Regions from separate parts of the Staphylococcus sp. GDH8C109P genome, predicted to be linked through region 3. Evidence: riboswitches for the same ligand, from Rfam matches in the RefSeq annotation. Region 3 holds a riboswitch; each other region holds the start of a gene.
What was found. Region 3 has a riboswitch for S-adenosylmethionine ahead of KA867_RS01465 (methionine ABC transporter ATP-binding protein). Riboswitches for the same ligand answer to the same signal wherever they lie in the genome.

Region 1 (7,521 bases), on a different contig from region 3:
TTTTTGTGCTATATTAATTGTTTGTCTGATATATTGATATGCTTCAATTAGCTGTTGTTCTTCCTGCTCATCCAATGCTATAGGATACCTTTGGACAATGCCATATTGGTCAACTAATGTTGGTAAACTATACGCCCCATCATCTAGCCCATATTCCTGACTGATTGATGTTAATGGCATAATTGTACGCTGGTTTAAAGCAATCGCTTGTATCAAAGCAGTCGTCACCTTGGAAATAGCTGCATTGGTCCACCCTTTTTGATAAAAAACATCCATTGAAACTTCATTTATAATAGACGTTATATGTGCCTTATCAATCGCTGGCGCTTGACTTAAAGCTTCATACTCTGATAATTCCATACCGTGAATACGTACTTTGCTCCATACAGGCACTGCATACTGACCATGTTCACCAATAACAAAGGCTTCAACATTTTTAGGATCAATTTGGTAATGCTGAGCGACAATAGTTTTGAATCTTGAACTTTCTAATGCTGTACCCGTCCCAATTATTTTATGCGATGGATAATTGACTTGATTGGCAAAATATACCATCGAATCTACTGGATTAGAAATTAAAATAATAATTGCTTCTTGCGTAACTTCAGCAATTTGCTTCATCACATTTTTTATAATGTCATGGTTATCTTGTGCCAATAATGTTCGGTCGCCATCGTTTTTATCTGTTTGTATACTTGCGGCAATAACTATAAAATCTGCGTCAGCTAAATCTTGGTACGCGCCTGCTTTAATTCTCACATGACTGATATTAAACAGTCCTTGTGAATGATTATGATCAAGCGCTTCACCACTTGCAATTTCTTCTTTGCTATCAATCAATACAATTTCTGAAAATAAATTCAAATACTGAACGTCTGTCAATACTTGACTGCCTACTCTACCAAGTCCAACAATTCCTAACTTAGACATGTCTAACCATACCTCCTCTGTTTGTTAAAACTTATATTCATAAATCAATGTTTTTATTTTTCATAAGGTATAACATCTTCATTATATTCTTTTTTAATAAACTTTTTCATATCTTCAGATTGTAAAACTTTTAGTAATGTTTGATATTTTTTATCATCTTTATGACCTTTTTGAACTGCAACAATATTGGCAAATGGTGATGATTTACCTTCTATTGCAATAGCGTCTTTGTGTGGCGTTAAACCATTATCAATCGCGTAATTAGAATTCATGATTACAGCTGCGCCTTCTTTACTTTTATAGGTTTTAGGTAAAAATTCTGCCCCTTGTTTATTGTTAAACTTGAGATTCTTTTTGTTTTCTACAATATCTTCAAATTTGGCATCTTCAATTTTGACACCTTTTTTAATTTTTATTAACCCTTTATCTACGAAAAATGATAAGAAACGTCCTTCTTCAGCTGGATTATTAGAAACATAAATTGTAGAACCATTCGGGATGTCTTTGATATCTTTATATTTTTTACTGTATACACCCATTGGTGTCGTAAATACTTTCCCTACTTCTTCAATATTATAATTATGGTCTTCTCTTTCAGCCTTTAAATAAGGCACATGTTGAAAGAAGTTTGCGTCCACGTCACCTTTATCTAAGAGTTTATTGGGTACTTTATAATCATTAACAACTTTAATTTCTAAATCATAACCTTTTTTCTTCATTTCCTCTTTCGCATGTTTTAGAACTTCACCATGAGGTGCTGGTGATGTAGCAATTGTAATCTTTTTATTCTCTTTATCTTTGGACGAACCACAAGCTACAAGTATTACAGCAAAACATACTAAAACAGTTAAACTAATGACCTTTTTCATAACATCTCTCCTTAACTTTATCTAAAAATAAAATTCACTCATTATGTAAAAAAATACTTTCTCTTAATAAAATAAAGAGAAAGTATGCACCTTCTCTTATCTTCGAAAGTAATCATTGTTACTTTCTGTGAATTAGCACCATTTCGTTAAACGATGGTTGCTGGGCTTCATCGGGCACGTCCCTTCGCCTCTCTAAATAAGAGTCAATCATATGTATTTGAGTTGTATTAATCCTAGCATTCCACTCATGTTTAGTCAATGAAATTTTAGAAAATTCTAATTTATTAATGATTAATCTAATATTAATAAAATTGTTCCATGTGAAACGAATACATTTACACTAAAAGTAGTGAACATTTAGTAACTCAGCTACTTAAAATAAGTAGAATTTTAAAATTACTAAACATAGTAAAAAAACGTCAATTCCATTAGAAATTGACGTTTTTTGCATACATTTTTTATAATCTTTTCTAATCATCATCAAATATGATTTTCAAAAAATATTATATTTTTATACAGAAAAACTTAATCTTGGAACAAATGTTTCAAAATGAATACGTTCTTCTGGAATTTCAAGTGCTTGTAAATTTAACATCATTGAATTTAAGAATGAACTTCCACCACAAATATAAATTTCTGTTTCATCATCAAGATATGCCTCTAAATCTTTTTTTCTATATAACCATCCTCATCACGTAAATGAGCATGAAATATACTTTTCTCTGATTTTGCGTTAATTGATTTAATTGTATCTTCAAAAGCAATATTATCACTATCTGAAGTTACCTGAATAAATGTAGCAGATAAATTAGCTTCAACAGCTTCTCTATACATTGAAACAAGTGGTGTTACACCTACGCCAGAACCTAAGAATAATTGTTTTTTATCTTTATTTACTAAACCAAAACCACCTACTGGTGCAGATAACTCTAATGTATCTCCAATTTTAACTTCGTCATGTAAAATCGTTGAAACTTCACCTTCATGTTCTTCTGTAAAATCTTTTCTTACACCAAATGTTAAATAATCACGATTTCCATCTACAATGGAATAATGTCTTTTAGCCTGATAAGGTAATTTCTTATTTGAAATATTTACAGTAATATACTGACCTGGTGTGAATTGACTTAAATCAATATCCTCTGATTGAATCGTAAATGATTTAATGATTTCTGTTTCTTTTTGAATATCAGTGACTTCAAACGGTTTAAATCCTTCCCAAGCCATTTGGCTATAAACTTCTTTTTCTAAGCCAATAAATGCGTCTGCGATTGCTTGATAAGCTTTAATCCATGTTTGAATAATTTCACTATCATCAGTCAATCCAGTTACTTCTTGAATCGCCCAAATTAAATTTTCACCTACAATCGGATAATGCTCAGGTTGAACTTGTAACGCACAATGTTTGTAGACCACTGGCATGATAACCGGAACAATTGGAGATAAATCATCAATATTATCAGCTGCAGCTAAGACAGCCATAGCTAGTGCTGAAGATTATAAACCTTTTTTCTGGTTCGTTTGGTTAAATACATTTTTCAATTCTGGATGCTCTTCAAATAACCTTTTATAAAAAATAGAAGTAATATTTTGTCCCTCGTCTTTTAGAAGTGGCACTGTTTCTTTAATTATTTTGATTTCTTCATTCGTTAACATAAAATCTCTCCTTAATAGTAATTTAAGATAGTTTAAGACAAAATAATTATATTAAATCACCTTATTCAAATAAATTACTAACATATTTATTATCATTTTAAGATATTAATGAAGCCTATCTTTAGCTTACTATTTATATCATTTTTGTAAAATCAAGTGTTTGGAAAAGAATGTTATGACTATAAAATTAGAGCGTATTTGCGGTTCTAGTATTTGTATATTAACAGATAGCATTGGGCCTAATGGTATTTCTAAAGAAGAAACTAATTTAGATTGTTGGATATATGATATTGCCCTTCAATAAAATTATGATAAAAAAGCTCTAAAAAATACTTTAAAAATAAAAAATAGCACAAAATAACAGTACTATGACCTAGTTATTTTGTGCTAAAAATGAATAACATATGCAAGCAGTTGTTTTAAAAGGATGACTTAAAACAGTCATTTTTCAAACACCTTGTAATAAAAAATCTATGCCACTTAAGTGTGACCAAGCTAAGTGATAGATATTTTTAATTTTAACTTGTTTTCTATTCTTTTTAATTGGCATATCTTATTTTATATTTTTTCTAGGAGCCTTGTTTTTAATAGGTTTTATTGGGCCACCAGATGCTTTCGAGCTAAACATTACACATTTACCCTTTAAATCTCTTATCCATCCATTTTCAAACCAACCTAAATGACTCCCATTAAAACCATATACTTTATTACATTGAAAATAAACGACTGCTCTACCATTAAAAAGATAAATATGGATATTATCTTCGGTATAGGCTGTAGCATCACCATTTTTGTCGTAAAAGTTCATTTTAAACCTTCTTTAATGCTTATTTTTATAGTTAAAAATATATTTTACAATTGAAAAATTCATTACAGTTAAAGCTATAATAATACTGTGAGTATTTGAAAGTTAAATTTAAAAACATTTTTTTATTTTAAGTGTAATCCACCACTCACGGGGAAGTAATGTCCTGTGTAAAAACTATCATCGTCATTCACAAAAAAGTTAACTGCACGAACAACATCTTCTGGTTTAGCTATTCTTTTAGCGGGTGTTATTTCGGCGATACTTTTAATAATCTTGGTTTGTGATTTAGTTCGGTCTGTTTCTATCATACCTGGACCAACAACATTCGAAGTGATACCATATTCACTCATTTCAAGTGCTACATATTTTGAAAAAGTACTTATTGCGGCTCTAGAACTACCATGATGAGCTACATTATTTGACGGTTTTTCACTAGATAATGATCCTATATAAATAATGCGACCATAATGATTTTGTTTCATAGTGCCTAAAACAGCTTTTGTCATATTAAAGGCTGCGCCCATATCTTCATTTAAATTTTTAGACATGTCTTCCCAAGTCATGTCTTCAATTGACATTGGTCTAAATAATGGACCAGCATTGTTTACCAAAATATCAACAGTACCGAATGATTTTAATGCTTCATTAACTACTCTCTGCGAGCCATCAATGGTTGTGACGTCAGCTTGCACAATAATGGCGTTGGAACCTAAATCTTTAATTTTTTCTTGGACACCTTCAACACTTTTTTCATCATTTAAGTAATTCAATACAATATTGACACCTTTTTCTGCTAAATTTATAGCAATAGCAGCACCTAGACCTCTACCGGATCCTGTAACAATCGCAACTTGATTATTTATAGACATATTTTGTACTCCTTTGATTTAAATATTGTATTCATTTCCCATAGATATAGATATTCTATTCCATGTATTAATTTGTGCAATTGTAAATATTAAATGGGCATATTCCTCTTCGTTATAATTTTCACGAACGCGATTATAGAGCGCATCCGGAACTTTATGATTAGAAATTAACGTAACATGTTCAGCTAATTCTAGTGCCAATTTTTCAGCGTCGCTGTATATATTAGTATCTTCCCAAGCATTTAATAAATAAATTTTCTTTTCGTCTATACCTCGTTTTCTAGCATCTGTAGTGTGCATGTTTAAACAAAATGCACAACCATTCAATTGAGAAACTCTTATTTTTATTAATTCTTGCAATTTGTTGTCGATTGTATTTTTTTCAATAATTTTTCCATTTCATACATTAATTCAATATTATCTGAGGCAATTTCTTCATAATTCATTCGTAAACTCATCTTATACACTCCTTATTTTTTAATGTAATTGATAGATACGTCTGTCATGATACTTAAATCTGTTTCTGTTAATTTTTGCTCTATAAGCTCTACTATATTTTGTAAATTTGATTCATCATTTTAATTAAAACGATGAATCGTTGGTGCATCTATATCTAACACGCCAATTATCGTATTATCTACAAATATAGGTAATACAATTTCTGATTTACTGTTTGAATCACAAAATATATGATTTGGATATTCGTAAACGTCTTCTACATTTATTAAATTACGCTGTGTTACAGCATCTCCGCATACACCAGATTCCAATTTTAAATGTGAACAAGCTGGTTGTCCTTGAAAAGGACCTAATAATAATTCTTCATTTTTTATAAAATAAAAGCCTAGCCAATTTACATTTGGTAAATTTGAATAAAGTAAAGATGAGATATTTGAAAAAATGGTAATAGGTTCTACTTCATCTTCTATTAAAGCTACTAATTGCTTAGCTAAACTGCCATAGTTTGTGGATTTATTAGTCATTATGATTACTCCTAATTTTATTCTTTATTTTTTATAAGATAATCTTGTACTTCTTTTTTATTCTTATAACCATTAGTGAAAAATACAGCCTGTGGTTTATCTAATTGATCATAATATGTGATTGAAAATATTGGTATTTAAGACAATTTCTATATGATTATCAGCAAAAAATTCTCTTTTTCTAATAAAAGTATAGAAGTATTTTCATTATCTTGCATACACGCTTTCATCAAAAGGGGGGGCATATGTCAATCGTTCCTCACTTTGAACAATTTTAATGCCACCTTGATACCCTTTTTACTTAATTTCTTTACTGCAAATATACTTACTATAGACCCACCTACAATTACAACATTATCATCCATATTAAAGTACTTCTTTATAAATTATATTTGTTGATAACATCATGATTACCTGTCACAGAGATTGTTGCACCAGTTATATAACTTGATTTTTCTTCACAAAGAAAATTAATGACACGAGAAATATCTTCACCATATTCTTTTCTTTGAATCTCAAAATGAGATAATTCATTTCTTTTATACTCAGCTATATTTTTTTCCTTATCATCACCTAAAATATCACCTGGACAAACTGTATTAAATGTTATTCCAAAACGCGCTTCTTCTTTTGATAAAGTTTGTGTTAATGATATGACACCTGTTTTTGCAGCGGCATATGCGCCTCGATATATCCAACCTGGTATATTTTGGCTTTGATCAAAACCAAATGTTATAACTCTCCCCCATTTATTCTTCCTCATAATAGGAATAACTTCTTTAACTAAAATGAAAAAACTTTTTAAATTACCGTCAACCATAGCATTCCATTCTTCATAAGTAGTATCGACAATGGTTTTCTTCCCCTTAATAAATGGTCCTGCATTATGAATTAAAATATCTAAGCGCCCCATAGTAGACATAATTGTTTGAATCATATTTTTTACATCATTTATTTTTGATACGTCTGCTTGGATTGCTATAACATTCACACCAAATTTATGCTTGATTTCATCAACTAATTTTTGTGCTTCTTCCTTACTTTTTCGATAATTAATAACTATATCAATTTCATTAGCAGCTAAATCAAGCGCTGTTTTCTTACCCAAACCTTTTGCACTACCAGTAATTAAGGCTACTCTTCTACACATAATTACACACCTTATTCTAATTATTTATTGATTAAAGTTAAAAATTCATTTCTTGTATTATAATTTTTATGAAATAACCCATGTACAGCTGAAGTGATTGTAGAAGATTGTTCTTTCTTGATACCTCGGCTACACATACACATATGTTTAGCTTCAATCACTACCATGACACCTCTAGGTTCTAACACCTCATTGATTGCTTGTGCAATTTGAGTTGTTAATCTTTCTTGTACTTGAAATCTTCTCGCATATCCTT
Region 2 (7,521 bases), on a different contig from region 3:
TTACAATTGGAATTTTAACAAAAACATTATCTCCATATTGTTTTAAAATTTCTGCTTCTTTTTCCATTGTTTCTAAATCATCTGCAAATACTTCAAATGAAATTGAGGCATCAGGAATTTCACGCACAGCTTCCTCAGCAAATGCTTTATAATCTGTTACACCTGCTTTTGCCATTAAACTTGGATTTGTAGTAAAACCATCCACTTGTTTATTTTTATAAGCTGCTTTCATTTCTTCAATATCTGCACCATCTGCAAACACTTCAACATTTAAATTTGCCATTACTAATTCCTCCTGACTAAAATAAATAATTCTATAAAGAATTATTTTTATAACTATTTAAACCATACAGTTTATTTATACCACCTTTATTTCATAAATTCTATTTTTCTGCTTATAGATGATGGCTTACTAAAAATACAATAATTGCTAATCATTCTTAATTTGCGATAGAGAGGCCTTATAATCTAAATTATTATTCATTAAAATTTTTTCTTATTGTAAATTTAGTTAACTTTAAGTTAATTTATGGTATTATTACATAATGAATTGCATTAGGAGGTTATTATGGCACGTTCAAAACTTTATTTTTACTTATCATGCATTTTAATTATTATTAGCTTTTATTTTAATACTAGAAACCCTCTATTAAATATGCACTTTAATTCAATGATTAAACTTATTTTTGTTTGTAGTATTATCAATGCTATTATTTTAATAATTGCTATTATCTTTTCTGATAAATCCATTAAACATTTACATGAAGATTCAGACTGGATTCGACCAGTTAGTAAAATTTTACCTTATATCATATTAATTGTAATCGCAATTCATATTATAGCTTCTCTTTCAACATTTGGTATTATTTTCTAATTATTACTACAAAAGTTATACTACTTTTGTAGTTTATTTTTTTGAAAGGAAGAAATCATCGTGCAATATTTATATATTTTTATTGGCGGTGCCATTGGTACATTCATTCGCTATCTATTATCTTTTTTAAATACTACTGATGGATTTCCATCTGGCACGTTTATTGCAAATATTATAGGTGCATTTTTAATGGGCTTGTTAGGTTCCTTAGCGATACAGTATTTTAGAAACAATCCACTACTTAAAAAAGGTATGACTTCTGGATTTCTTGGTGCACTTACCACTTTTTCAACGTTTCAATTCGAGCTTGTTGGCATTTTACAACAACAAGCATATGTACTGTTCATAACCTATGCTTTACTCAGTTACATCATAGGTATATGGGTTTGTTATATCGGAGTTAAAATGGGGGCACGTATATCATGAGTCAAATATTTTTAGTTATGCTAGGTGGCGGAATAGGCGCAGTTATTCGTGCTGTTGTTACTAACTTCTTTAACAATAAAATTGATAGTACATTACCTATTGCAACACCTGTCGTAAATATTTTAGGTAGTTTTTTGATTGGTTTGCTCATGGGACTTGCTTTAAATATTTCTTGGATTAATGCATTTTTAATTGTTGGCGTTCTAGGTGGACTAACAACTTTTTCAACTTTGTCAACTGAGTTAGTTCAAATGTTAACAGTAAACAAGCACGTATTTCACTTTATTGTTTATTCAATTTTACAATATGTAGTGTCCTTCATCGCATGTTTATTAGGATATTTAATAGGTTAACTTAAATAACAAAAGACCGTAAATATAGTTATAAACAACTATATTTACGGTCTTTTCAATGTTTCATTTCTTTTTTAATGACCACTATATTCTGAAGGATTTGGGCCTATTCTTTTATCTTCGTTTAAACTGTCTAATCGCTCTATGTGTGCTTTAGATAACTCAAAGTCAAATACATTTAAATTTTCTTCAATTCTAGTTGGTGTGACAGATTTAGGTATCACCACTACATTATGTTCAATATTCCATCTAATTATGACTTGTGCAGGTGTTTTATTAATTTCTGATGCTATTGATTTAACTGTATCATCTTCTAAAATCTGTGCATTCATTAATGGTGACCAAGATTCTGCATGTATATTCTGAACTTCTAAATATCTTCTCAACTCTGACTGAGTGAGATAAGGATGAAATTCAACTTGATTAATCACAGGTTTAATCGAAACTTGAGCTAGTAATGCTTCTAAATGTTCTGCATTAAAATTACTAACCCCAATATTTTTAACCTTATCATTTTTATACAAATCTTCCATACCTTGCCATGTATCTATCATTAATGCTTCATCTAGACCTGGCCAATGCATTAAATATAAATCTAAATAATCTAATCCTAGTTTATTTAAACTAGTCTCATAAGCTTCAGCTACATTATTACGACCGTAATCATCGAGCCATAATTTAGATGTAATAAATAGATCACTTCTATCTAAACCTGTAGAAGCTAATCCTTCTGCTATACCTTGTCCAACCATTTCTTCATTTTCGTATATCATTGCAGTATCTATATGTCTATAGCCATTTTCAATTGCATGTTTAACTGCCTTCTTACATTCATCATTATTTTCAACTCGGAAAGTACCTAAACCTACGATAGGCATTTCATTACCATTATAAAAAGTTACAAATTCCAAATTTGAGCTCCCCTTTTCTATTAAACTAACTATAATAATAATCAAAATTAGCAAACTATTAAATTAAAATGCCTAAATTTTAATAATTTGTTTAAAATAGTTATTTATGTCATTCATTTTCAACTATAATTTTAAAAAATAGACGTAAAAGCTTAAAATATTCTTAATCATTTTCTCTAAGCAAAAGCACCCTTAAAAATTTAGCTTAAGCACATTTATTCCAAGATTCATGTTTCTATGGTGTTGTATATAATTAGGATAACATTAATAAATAGTGTTTTGGACTGATATGCAAATAATCTTAAAAACAATATATTGAAGCTTGCACTAAAGAAATACAGCCTAATACGTATAAAATTTGGGTATAAAAAAGCTCATAAATAATTTTTTTAAAAATTTATTTATGAGCCTTTTATATTAATATTTATATCCCTGATATTTTATTAGTTAAATGTTTCAATTTCATCCATCACACGTTGTAAATCTTCAACATTGTACTGAATACGACCATGAAAAACAAACTTATTAAAGTATTCATCAAGTTGTTCTGGTCCAACTAACACTTTAGAATTGGTACTTTGTGCATAATTTGAAATAGTCACAGCACCTTCATCTTTAGGATTGAAATATAGGATTGACGTCGGTGTGAACTTCAAGTTTAATTCTGTTTGTAATTCACCAGCTAGTTTTTCTATTTCATTTAAATAATTTGTATAATTCACAAATGATAAAGAATCTTTATCATCATTTTGATCCATTACTAATGTTTGTGCCGTTTGTTTATCAAGATTTAATGTATCAAACACTTGTTCCATCATCGGTTGTTCTTTGAATTGGTTAGCATTAATGCCATTAAACACATGACCTTTTAACAACTGCGAATCAATGAGATATAGTCCTGTTCGCGTAAGTACTAAATGACTTATACGACGTATATCACTGAAATTATTTTTTGGTAAGAAAATATTTGCCATGATATGCATATCTTCTGGTCGAATGCGCTTCTCATTAACTAGACGCTCACGAATACCAATTAATCTCATATCCGTTACGTACTCACTTTTATTTTTAGAGAAAAGTTTCAATGCATCTATTTCTTGATCTTTCGCATTTACTGTAGCTTCGTAGTCCTCTTTTTGTTTAGTAACTTGCTTTTTATTTTCAATTCTTTCTTTTTCTAACTCTTCATCATGTTCATCGCTAAGTTTTTGTTCTCTTGATTTATATTGTTCCTCGATGGTTTGCTGTGCTTTTTTCTTACTTTTCAAAGCAACTAAAAATAGGATTAAACAAATAACTGCTACGACTATTGCCACGATTAAACCAATTTCTATCGGGCCAAATGAATTCATAACAACAACGCTCCTTTATGTGTTCAGTAACTTAATTATAATAGATATGAGCTCATCATTCGATAGTAAAGTTGAAAAATAAATACTTCGCGCTTATATTTCTACGCTATCTTTTAATAAATTAACTTTATCTAATTTTTCCCATGGTAACAGTATATCTGTTCGTCCAAAGTGGCCATACGCAGCCGTTTGTTTATAAATTGGATGTTTTAAATCTAACATTTTAATAATGCCTGCTGGTCTTAAATCAAAGTGCTTTCTAACAGCCTCTACTAGTTCTGTTTCACTTACTTTTCCTGTTCCAAAAGTGTCTATCGCAATCGAAACTGGTTCCGCTACACCAATTGCATAAGCGAGTTGAACTTCACACTTATCGGCTAAATCAGCAGCAACAATATTTTTGGCTACGTAACGCGCAGCATAAGTAGCTGAGCGATCTACTTTTGTAGGATCTTTACCGCTAAAACAACCTCCTCCATGACGTGCATAACCACCGTATGTATCTACGATAATCTTGCGACCTGTTAAACCAACATCACCTTGAGGCCCGCCGATTACAAATCGTCCAGTCGGATTAATATAAAATCTTGTATTATCATCGATTAATCCTTCAGGTACTGTTGGATATATAACATGTTCTTTGATATCAGCTTGAATTTGTTCTAAAGTAGTGTCTTCTGCATGCTGAGCTGAAACGACAATTGTATCTATACGATGCGGTTTATCTTGTTCATCATATTCCACTGTTACTTGAACTTTTCCATCTGGGCGTAAATATTTTAAAATATTATCTTTTCGCACATCTGATAATCGTTTAGCTAATTGATGCGATAAAAATATTGGTAACGGCATATAAGTATCCGTTTCGTTCGTCGCATAACCAAACATTAAACCTTGGTCTCCTGCACCAGTTGCTTCAATTTCTTCTTCTGATAAATTGTCACGATATTCTAAAGCATTATCGACACCTTGTGCAATATCAGGAGATTGCTCATCAATTGCGGTTAATATAGCCATCGTTTGGCTATCATAACCATATTTCGCACGTGTGTATCCGATATTTTTAATTGTTTCTCTCACAACTTTAGGTATATCTACATAAGTAGCTGTAGATATCTCTCCGGAAATTAATGCCATACCTGTAGTTACCGTTGTTTCGCAAGCAACTCGCGCATTAGGATCGTCTTTCAAAATTTCATCTAAAATTGCATCAGACACTTGGTCAGCGATTTTATCTGGGTGCCCTTCTGTAACCGATTCTGAAGTAAATAATCTTCTATTATAAGTCATAAATTAACTTGCTCCTTTGTCTTTGATTACGAAAATTCTCTTTGATTGAGCTCATTAAAAAAAGGCCTTCTTCACTATATGAATAGAGAGAAGGCCCTTATACGTCCATTCGCTCTTATCGTTCAGACGCTATTTGTCCGCAAACGGTTTGGCACCTTTCTTCATTGTAAGAAGAGGTTGCTGGGCTTCATTGGGTCCATGTCCCTCCGCCACTCAGGATAAGAGAATCCGTTAATCACTATAGTACCGAAACTAAGTAGTAATGTCAATTTGATATTTATTTAATTTCCTTTAAATATGGTGTGGACTAATCAATCATATGTGTTATACTCTGTAATTGTAAAGGCTTACATTAATTTAATAGCGTTGGAGGGATTTAGTATGGCGGTAGATACATACACTTACACAAAAAAAGTTCAAAATATTTTGGACAAGAAGTCTTCATTATTTCAACAATCCACAACACAGTTGTATAAGAAAATTCTTAATAACAATGAAGGAGAATTAACCGAACTAGGTGCAATTAACGCTAAAACAGGTAAATACACTGGCCGTTCACCGAAGGATAAGTTTATTGTTAATGAACCATCATACAGAGATGACATTGATTGGGGAAATATCAATCAACCTATTGAAGAGGACACATTTTTAAAGTTATATGATAAAGTATTAAATTATCTAAATGAAAAAGATGAATTATATGTATTTAAAGGATATGCAGGTAGTGATCAGGATTCACAACTTAAACTAACAGTGGTTAATGAATTGGCTTGGCATAATCTATTCGCACAAAATATGTTTATTCGTCCTGAAACAAAAGAAGAAGCAGAAGAAATCAAATCTGATTTTACTATTGTATCGGCACCCTATTTTAAAGCTGATCCAAGTAAAGATGGTACAAATTCAGAAACATTTATTATTACTTCCTTTAAACACAAGGTCATTTTAATCGGTGGAACAGAATACGCTGGTGAAATGAAAAAAGGTATCTTCTCCGTAATGAACTACTTACTACCTAAAGATAATATTATGAGTATGCACTGCTCCGCAAACGTTGGTGAAAAAGGTGACGTAGCTTTATTCTTTGGGCTTTCTGGAACAGGTAAAACCACGCTTTCAGCAGATTCAACCCGAAAGTTAATTGGTGATGACGAACATGGATGGAATGAAAATGGTATTTTTAATATCGAAGGTGGCTGTTACGCAAAAGCAATCAACCTTTCTTACAAAAAAGAACCTCAAATTTATGAAGCAATTAAATACGGTACGATTTTAGAAAATGTTGTTGTAGATGAAGAAGGCGATGTCAACTTTGATGATAACTATTATACTGAAAATACGAGAGCCGCTTATCCAATTAATCATATAGATAATATCGTTACACCTTCCAAAGCAGCACATCCAAATACGATTATTTTCTTAACTGCTGACGCTTTTGGTGTTTTACCACCTATCTCAAAACTCAGCAAAGATCAAGCAATGTATCACTTTTTAAGCGGATTCACAGCTAAGCTTGCAGGAACAGAAAGAGGTATAACTGAACCTGAACCATCTTTCTCAACATGTTTCGGTTCACCTTTCTTACCATTACACGCTAAAGTTTATGCAGACTTGCTAGGTAACTTAATAGATAAACACGATGTAGATGTATACTTAGTAAACACCGGTTGGACTGGAGGTAAATATGGTACAGGACGCCGTATTAGCTTAAATTATACGAGACAAATGGTTAATCAGGCAATTACTGGTCAGTTAAGAGATACAGAGTATATTCAAGATGATATGTTTGGATTAAATATACCAGTGGAAGTTGATGATGTACCTCAAACATTACTAAATCCTATAAATGCTTGGAGTAAGCCAGAGGCATATAGAGAACAAGCACAAGATTTAATAGACAGATTTAAACATAATTTCGAAAAGTTTGGCGATGAAGTTTCAGATTTAGCACAAAACGGTGGATTTTAAATAAAATACTAAATAAAGCACATGGACCATATTACAGTTGTGGTCCATGTGCTTTACTAGTGATTGTTTTATTTTTTTCTACTTGTGCCATCCATTTTTTAACTGTAGTTAACGCTTTTTTCATCGCAAATGGCCTTGGTACATGACCTTCATCCATTTGATAAAATGTTTGATAAGTTGTACCAATATGTTTTAATTGTGTTTCTAAATAATAAGCTTGATGAATCCCTACTTGTTTATCTTTTCCTCCGTGTACTATAAGAATCGGCGGACTATCGGCATGTATTTTAGTTATCGCATCTCTTTGCTTATATGCATTTTCTTTTTTCTTTGGATGTCCAACCATC
Region 3 (7,521 bases):
GTTTTTAAAAACTAATAAACTTGGAATACCCATAACGTCATTTTCAGCTGCAGCGTCTTCCAATTCATCGCGGTTTACAGTGTACCAGTTATAATTGTTGTACTTTTCTACAATTGGGTCAATCCACATGTCCATTGCCTTGCAGTCTGGGCACCATCCTGCTTCAAACTTAACGATGACTGGCTCGTCACTTTGTACTGTATTTTTAAATTGATTATTAGTATTAATTGATTCCATAATTAGACTCCTTTATAAAAGATATTATTGTAAACATTATAACCGACAATTTGCAGTTATTAAAAAAATCAGCTTAATAATTAGAGCGTTTTTGTTATAAGTTTGTTATATTAGTGTTAACTAAGCATAGGAGGTCCTGAAAAATGATAAAATTTTACCAATATCCTAATTGTACAACTTGTAAAAAAGCTGCAAAATTTTTACAAGAATACGGGGTAAGTTTTGAACCTATCGATATTGTGCAACATACACCGACTAAAAATGAGTTTAAAGAAATCATTAATACTACAGGTATTGATATCAATAAACTTTTTAACACGCATGGCGCAAAATATCGTGAATTAGGCCTTAAAGATAAATTAAAAGACCTTTCCGACGAAGAAAAACTAGATTTATTATCCTCGGATGGCATGTTAGTGAAACGACCACTCGCTGTATTAGGTGATAAAGTAACAGTAGGTTTTAAAGAGGAACAATACAAGGAAACTTGGTTGTAAACACATTTTCTTTTACAATTCATTTTTAACAACTTTTGAGAATAATAACTATATACTTTGAAAATGTTTTGTGCGATGAATTGTGAAACATGAGAAGTATTGTAAAATCGATTAAATAGTTGATTGTAAGCCTTTCATATGGCATCATGAATATGTAAAAACATTTAGGAGGGGATTCTCGTGGCAGTACCAAGTGAATTAAAATACTCTAAAGAACATGAATGGGTAAAAATTGATGGAAATACAGTGACGATTGGTATCACTGAGTACGCGCAAAGTGAATTAGGTGATATCGTATTCGTTGAATTACCTGAAACTGATGACGATATTGACGAAGGTGAATCTTTTGGTAGTGTTGAATCAGTAAAAACAGTTTCAGAACTTTATGCACCTGTTTCAGGTAAAGTTGTAGAAACAAATGATGAACTAGAAGATAGTCCAGAATTCGTTAATGAATCACCATATGAAAAAGCATGGATGGTTAAAGTTGAGTTAAGTGATGAAAGTCAATTAGACGAGCTAATGTCAGCTGACCAATACTCTGAAATGATCGGTGAATAATATGAAATCAAACTCCACGATACGATATATCATGGAGTTTTTATTTTACCCTATGATGAAAGACTGAATTTCACTTCAATATTCAAGTTGTTTTTTGAAGTATAAATTACATTGAAAAATATCATTAGTAATACCATTGCTGATAAATTGAATATTCAATTATTAAGATTATAATAAGAATCTATAATAAATGTTTATGTTGCTAATGTCTGGTGTAGAACTAAATATAAAATTGAATTTACTATCACATTTAGAGGTGAATGTCATGGCGATATTAAACCAAGTTATCATTGTCGAAGGGAAAACAGACAAGAAACGGGTGAACCAGGTGATTGACCAACCTATTGAAATCATTTGTACTAATGGTACTATGGGGATTGATAAGTTAGATGAAATGATTGAATCATTATACGACAAGCAAGTTTATGTACTTGCAGATGCAGATGATGAAGGTGAAAAGATACGTAGATGGTTTAAAAAATATTTAAGTGAAAGTAAACACATTCACATAGACAAACAATATGGTGAAGTTGCGAGATGCCCTAAAGCCTATTTGTCAAAAGTATTAGCAAAGCATGGATTTTTAGTGAAAGATGAAGAAAAAGTAGCAAAAGCAAAATTAGATTATATTGCTGAAAGGGTCAGTTTATTAACATGAATGTACAGAATGAAACGTGTGTTAATGTTTTAGAACACGTAGATAAAGAAAAATATCTAATTTTTGGTTATACACCAACCTGTGGTACATGTAAAGTATCGGAACGAATGTTAGATATTGCGAATGAAATTTTAAAATTACCAATTACTAAAATAGATTTAAATTTCCATCCCGATTTTAGCCAACAACATGAGATACAATCAGTACCGATACTTATGCTTATGTCCAAAGGCGAAGAACAAAAAAGAATTTATGCATTTCAATCAGTGCCTTATTTGTTAGAAAATTTAAAATAATTATTGACGAATCTTTAGTACAATGGTAGGATTATGGATAATTAAATAATGAACTCTTATCACGAGAGGTGGAGGGATGTGCCCTATGAAGCCCGGCAACCGTCTGTAATAGAAATGGTGCCAATTCACATAAAGTAGATAAACTTTAGAAGATGAGAGAAGCGGGTATGCTTTCTCTATTCTTCGGTGAAAAGAGAGAGCATTTTTTAATTGAATGAGCAATACAAGGAGGAAACGGCAATGATTGAATTAAATCAAATCGTTAAGAGATATAAAACGAAAAAACACGATGTGTTAGCAGTAGATCATGTTGATTTAAGCATTCAATCAGGCTCCATTTTTGGTGTGGTTGGTTTTTCAGGCGCAGGTAAAAGTACTTTGATAAGACTTTTAAATCATCTTGAACAACCAACTTCAGGAGACGTCATCATTGATGGAGATACCATAGGGAACTTATCGAAATCAGAATTGAGAAAAAAACGTCAAAAAGTGAGCATGATTTTTCAACATTTTAATCTATTGTGGTCACGTAATGTTTTGAATAATATTACTTTTCCATTAGAAATTGCTGGTGTATCGCGCAGTGAAGCAAAAAAACGAGCGATGGAATTAGTGGAATTGGTAGGACTAAAAGGTAGAGAAAATGCCTATCCATCAGAATTATCAGGTGGACAAAAACAACGTGTGGGTATTGCACGTGCGTTAGCAAATGAGCCTAATGTCTTGCTTTGTGATGAAGCGACAAGTGCATTAGACCCTCAAACAACAGATGAAATTTTAGAATTATTATTAAAAATTAAAGAAGAAAGAAATTTAACGATCGTTATCATCACACATGAAATGCAAGTCATCAGACGCATTTGTGATGAAGTGGCAGTAATGGAAAATGGCCGTGTTATAGAACAAGGAAGTGTGTCAACTGTTTTTGAGAATCCTCAACATGAAGTAACGAAACGCTTTGTCAAAGAAGACTTAAATGATGAATTTGACGAATCCATTTCTGAATTGATTGATTTAGATGAAAGTGCTTATGTCGTACGTTTGAATTTTACAGGAAACAATACAACTGAACCATTAGTGTCATACATAACAAAGACCCATAATATTGATGTCAATATTCTTGAAGCAAATATTAAACATACTAAAGATGGTGCACTGGGCTTTTTAGTATTACATTTATTAGATGTAAATTCTGAAAAATTCGAAAAGTTCAAAAATGATTTAAGTGCACAACATGTTTCTGTGGAGGTGTTAAAGCATGGGTAGTTCATTCAGCGAGATTCTACAGGAAATGCTAACAATGCCTAATGTAAGTTGGGACGAGGTTTGGTTAGCTACATATGAAACAATTTATATGACAGTGATATCTACAATATTTGCTTTTATTTTTGGTTTGATACTTGGTGTGCTTTTATTTTTATCTGCTAAAAGTCAATCGCCAGTAGCTAGAGTGTTTTACAGCGTTGTATCATTTGTGGTGAATTTATTCAGAGCAATACCATTTATTATTTTAATTTTACTACTTATACCATTTACGAGTTTAGTACTTGGAACGATTAGTGGACCAACCGGTGCTTTGCCAGCACTAATCATCAGTGCAGCACCATTCTACGCAAGATTAGTGGAAATCGCTTTTAAAGAAATTGACAAGGGTGTTATTGAAGCTGCTTGGTCAATGGGAGCTACAACATGGACAGTAGTAAAAAAAGTGTTGTTACCTGAAGCAATGCCAGCGTTGATATCTGGAATAACTGTAACAGCAATTGCTTTAGTAGGTTCTACTGCAGTAGCTGGTGTGATTGGAGCTGGAGGTTTAGGTAACTTAGCATACTTAACTGGCTTCACACGAAACCAAAACGATGTCATATTCGTTTCTACAATTTTAATCTTAATTATTGTTTTTATCATCCAATTCATTGGAGACCAAGTTACAAATAAAATAGATAAACGTTAAGTTAAAGGGGACAATTATATGAAAAAATTATTTAGTTTAGCTTCAATAATAGCTTTAGCATTAATATTAGCTGCTTGTGGTAATGGCGGTGGTGGTAAAGATAAGACAATTACAGTTGGTGCTTCTCCAGCCCCACATGCTGAAATCTTAGAAAAAGCAAAACCAATTTTAAAAGATAAAGGTTATGACTTAAAAATTAAAACGATTAACGATTACACGACGCCAAATAAATTATTAGATAAAGGTGAGATAGATGCAAACTTCTTCCAACATACACCATATCTAAATACTGAAAAGAAAGATAAAAATTATAAAATCGAATCAGCAGGCAATGTACACTTAGAGCCCATGGCTGTTTATTCAAAAAAATATAAAAGCTTAAAAGAATTACCAAAAGGCGCTACTGTTTATGTTTCAAATAACCCTGCAGAAGAAGGTCGATTCTTAAAATTCTTCTCTGATGCAGGATTAATCAAAATTAAAAAAGGTGTTAAAACTGAAGATGCTAAATTTGATGATATCGTAGAAAATAAAAAAGATATCAAATTTAACAATAAACAATCAGCAGAATATCTACCTAAGATTTATCAAAAAGAAGATGCTGACGCAGTAATCATTAATTCAAACTTTGCAATTGATCAAAAATTAAGTCCTAAAGACGATTCAATTGTTTTAGAAAAAGCAAAAGACAATCCATACGCTAACTTGATTGGTGTCAAAGAAGGTCATAAAGACGATAAAAAAATCAAAGCATTAATGGATGCATTACAGTCTAAAGAAATTAAAGATTACATCAATAAAAAATATGATGGTGCAGTAGTACCAGCAAAATAATAGTGTTTTTAATAAAGAACCCTTTAACCACAATGGATATGGGGTTCTTTTTGTTTGTTTAAAATTAGAAAAAGGGCATAAAAAGTAGTAGTGCGTGGAATACGACATATAAAAAAATACGAATGCTTTAGGATATATTAACATGGTTGCACATTCTCAAATTTGTTCATAAATTTCTCATTAACAAATGTATTATACAATTGTATAGGGAGGTGTTACTCGATGAGTTTAATAATCTAAAGGATTGATCATTGCCTTTTGAGATGATGTTATATTTATTTGTTTTGCTTACAAGATGATTATAAATAGAAAAATTACATATTTGAATTCCACAGTTTTATGGCGTAAAATTAAATTATGTTTGAGTGAATTGCTTTAAAGCACGAAAATGTTGATGGTGTTTTTCGATACCACAATATCATTCAAACTGTGATAGGGAGAACTTAAAATGGGGCGTACTTTATATCAGAATATAGTGCGTCATTATATATAGTCATTCATACATATATCATTTCGCTATTGATGTATAAGTATGAATGTAAAATAGCCCGGATGTGGTATGGATTTGTAACTAAACTACTTAGTTATAGCAACGAATCTTTACCATTCCGGGCTTTATGTTTTGATAAGGGTAGAAATCAAATATTATATAACGACTGTATTGTCAAAATGCTTATATAAGCTTCTGATAAATATACAATCTTATTTTAATATGGTTTATACATAGAAAAATTAAAAATCATCGCTAGTAACATGTCCTAGTTTGTAGCTAATAAAGTAGCCTGATATTACTGTAATAATAGAAATAATCCAAGTGGAAACATCACTTGGCAAACCTGGAAATACTGCATACAGTGATCCTACAACAAAACCAATGATAAGTGCATAGGTTAAGTAAGTATAATGGTTTAAAAGGTATTGAATCAATTTACTAGAAAATAAGAAACCACAAATGATTCCAATACCTACGACCATTAAGATTGGTACAGCTTTAAAATTTAAAGACATAAATTCTGAAATTGAAAACATTACAGTACCATATACACCAAATACTAATAACATAAAGGATCCTGAAATGCCTGGTAGTAACATTGCACTAGAAGCACAAACACCTGCAATAAAATATTTAATAATAAGACCAGTTGATAATTCAAGTGTTTCTCCTGCATGTTTATCACCATTGTTTAACAAGGTGATCACTACAATGATTATAATACCCAGTAAAACGAGTAAATAATGAGATGTTTGAAATGTTTGTTTAACTCTTGCTGTATTTAATAAATAGGGTATGATGCCTGCGATTAGTCCAACAAATAAAAACATGGTTGGTACGGTGTGTTCACTTAAAAGGTAATTAATTACTTTGCTCAATAAACCAATAGCAATGATCATTCCTAATCCAATAGGAATCAGGAATTTTAAGCTTTCCCAAAACCTCTTTGAAAATATGCCGCTAATAGACCGTATGAAATCATCATAAATACCCAAAAGCAAAGCGATAGTACCGCCACTTACACCAGGAACTAAATCAGACGTACCCATTGCAAATCCTTTCCATAGATTTGACCACTTTATTTTTGACATACCAAAATCCTTTCTATCTAAAATATATTGAAAATGATAGCACAATTTGTCTTAGAACTATATTAAAAACAAAAGTTAAAATGAGTGAATGATTATAGAATGTACTTTGCTTATAATAGATAGATATAGGAATAAATGAGTTGAGAACATCATATCTTATATTATCAGTTAAAGAAATGATTAACGTACTATCAAAAATCATTGTATTTTGATAACAATTTTAATTTAGCACTTGAAAAGGTTTATATTCCAACACAACTGCGTTATAATTAGAAGGTGTAACAAGGGCTCAGTCTTTTGACTGTAGATTAAAATTATTATAAACTAGATAGGAAAAACATATCATATAATACGGAGGGAATATGTATGCCATCAACATTAGAAATTAAAGACCTACATGTGTCTATTGAAGATAAAGAGATTCTTAAAGGTGTTAATCTAACAATTAATACAGGAGAAATACATGCAGTAATGGGACCTAATGGTACAGGTAAATCAACATTATCATCAGCAATCATGGGACACCCAAGCTATGAAGTAACACAAGGTGAAGTACTATTAGACGGCGTTAACATTTTAGAACTAGATGTTGATGATCGTGCTAAAGCTGGATTATTCCTAGCTATGCAATATCCATCAGAAATCACTGGTGTAACGAATGCTGACTTTATGCGTTCTGCGATAAACGCTAAACGTGAAGAAGGCGAAGAAATTAATTTAATGCAATTCATTAAAAAGTTAGACAAAGAAATGGACTTTTTAGATATTGATCAAGATATGGCGCAACGTTATTTAAATGAAGGATTTTCAGGTGGGGAGAAAAAACGTAATGAAATTCTTCAGTTAATGATGCTAGAACCTAAATTTGCTATTTTAGATGAAATTGACTCTGGACTTGAT

Region 1: it holds a riboswitch for S-adenosylmethionine, as region 3 does, so the genes downstream of both, KA867_RS03980 (MetQ/NlpA family ABC transporter substrate-binding protein) here and KA867_RS01465 (methionine ABC transporter ATP-binding protein) in region 3, are expected to answer to the same signal.
Region 2: it holds a riboswitch for S-adenosylmethionine, as region 3 does, so the genes downstream of both, metK (methionine adenosyltransferase) here and KA867_RS01465 (methionine ABC transporter ATP-binding protein) in region 3, are expected to answer to the same signal.

What each region holds. Positions count from the first base shown of each region.
Region 1 is NZ_JAESMX010000009.1:444,452-451,972, forward strand. Features, by position in the region: gene KA867_RS03975 (lactate/malate family dehydrogenase) at 1-930, opposite strand, end outside; gene KA867_RS03980 (MetQ/NlpA family ABC transporter substrate-binding protein) at 984-1,799, opposite strand; SAM riboswitch class I at 1,893-2,002, opposite strand; partial or broken gene KA867_RS03985 (globin domain-containing protein) at 2,311-3,455, opposite strand; gene KA867_RS03990 (4-fold beta flower protein) at 4,009-4,263, opposite strand; gene KA867_RS03995 (SDR family NAD(P)-dependent oxidoreductase) at 4,386-5,132, opposite strand; partial or broken gene KA867_RS04000 (carboxymuconolactone decarboxylase family protein) at 5,151-5,590, opposite strand; gene KA867_RS04005 (GAF domain-containing protein) at 5,711-6,115, opposite strand; gene KA867_RS04010 (SDR family oxidoreductase) at 6,495-7,265, opposite strand; gene folE (GTP cyclohydrolase I FolE) at 7,286-7,521, opposite strand, start outside.
Region 2 is NZ_JAESMX010000015.1:141,140-148,660, forward strand. Features, by position in the region: gene KA867_RS09180 (transaldolase) at 1-283, opposite strand, end outside; gene KA867_RS09185 (hypothetical protein) at 569-874, shown strand; gene crcB (fluoride efflux transporter CrcB) at 935-1,300, shown strand; gene KA867_RS09195 (fluoride efflux transporter FluC) at 1,297-1,653, shown strand; gene KA867_RS09200 (aldo/keto reductase) at 1,728-2,564, opposite strand; gene KA867_RS09205 (nuclease-related domain-containing protein) at 3,008-3,916, opposite strand; gene metK (methionine adenosyltransferase) at 4,010-5,206, opposite strand; SAM riboswitch class I at 5,319-5,431, opposite strand; gene pckA (phosphoenolpyruvate carboxykinase (ATP)) at 5,588-7,174, shown strand; gene KA867_RS09220 (alpha/beta hydrolase family protein) at 7,206-7,521, opposite strand, start outside.
Region 3 is NZ_JAESMX010000001.1:273,629-281,149, forward strand. Features, by position in the region: gene KA867_RS01440 (thioredoxin family protein) at 1-237, opposite strand, end outside; gene KA867_RS01445 (arsenate reductase family protein) at 381-734, shown strand; gene gcvH (glycine cleavage system protein GcvH) at 915-1,295, shown strand; gene KA867_RS01455 (toprim domain-containing protein) at 1,561-1,953, shown strand; gene KA867_RS01460 (thioredoxin family protein) at 1,950-2,249, shown strand; SAM riboswitch class I at 2,303-2,408, shown strand; gene KA867_RS01465 (methionine ABC transporter ATP-binding protein) at 2,490-3,515, shown strand; gene KA867_RS01470 (methionine ABC transporter permease) at 3,508-4,203, shown strand; gene KA867_RS01475 (MetQ/NlpA family ABC transporter substrate-binding protein) at 4,222-5,037, shown strand; gene popT (polyprenyl-phosphate transporter PopT) at 5,770-6,621, opposite strand; gene sufC (Fe-S cluster assembly ATPase SufC) at 6,988-7,521, shown strand, end outside.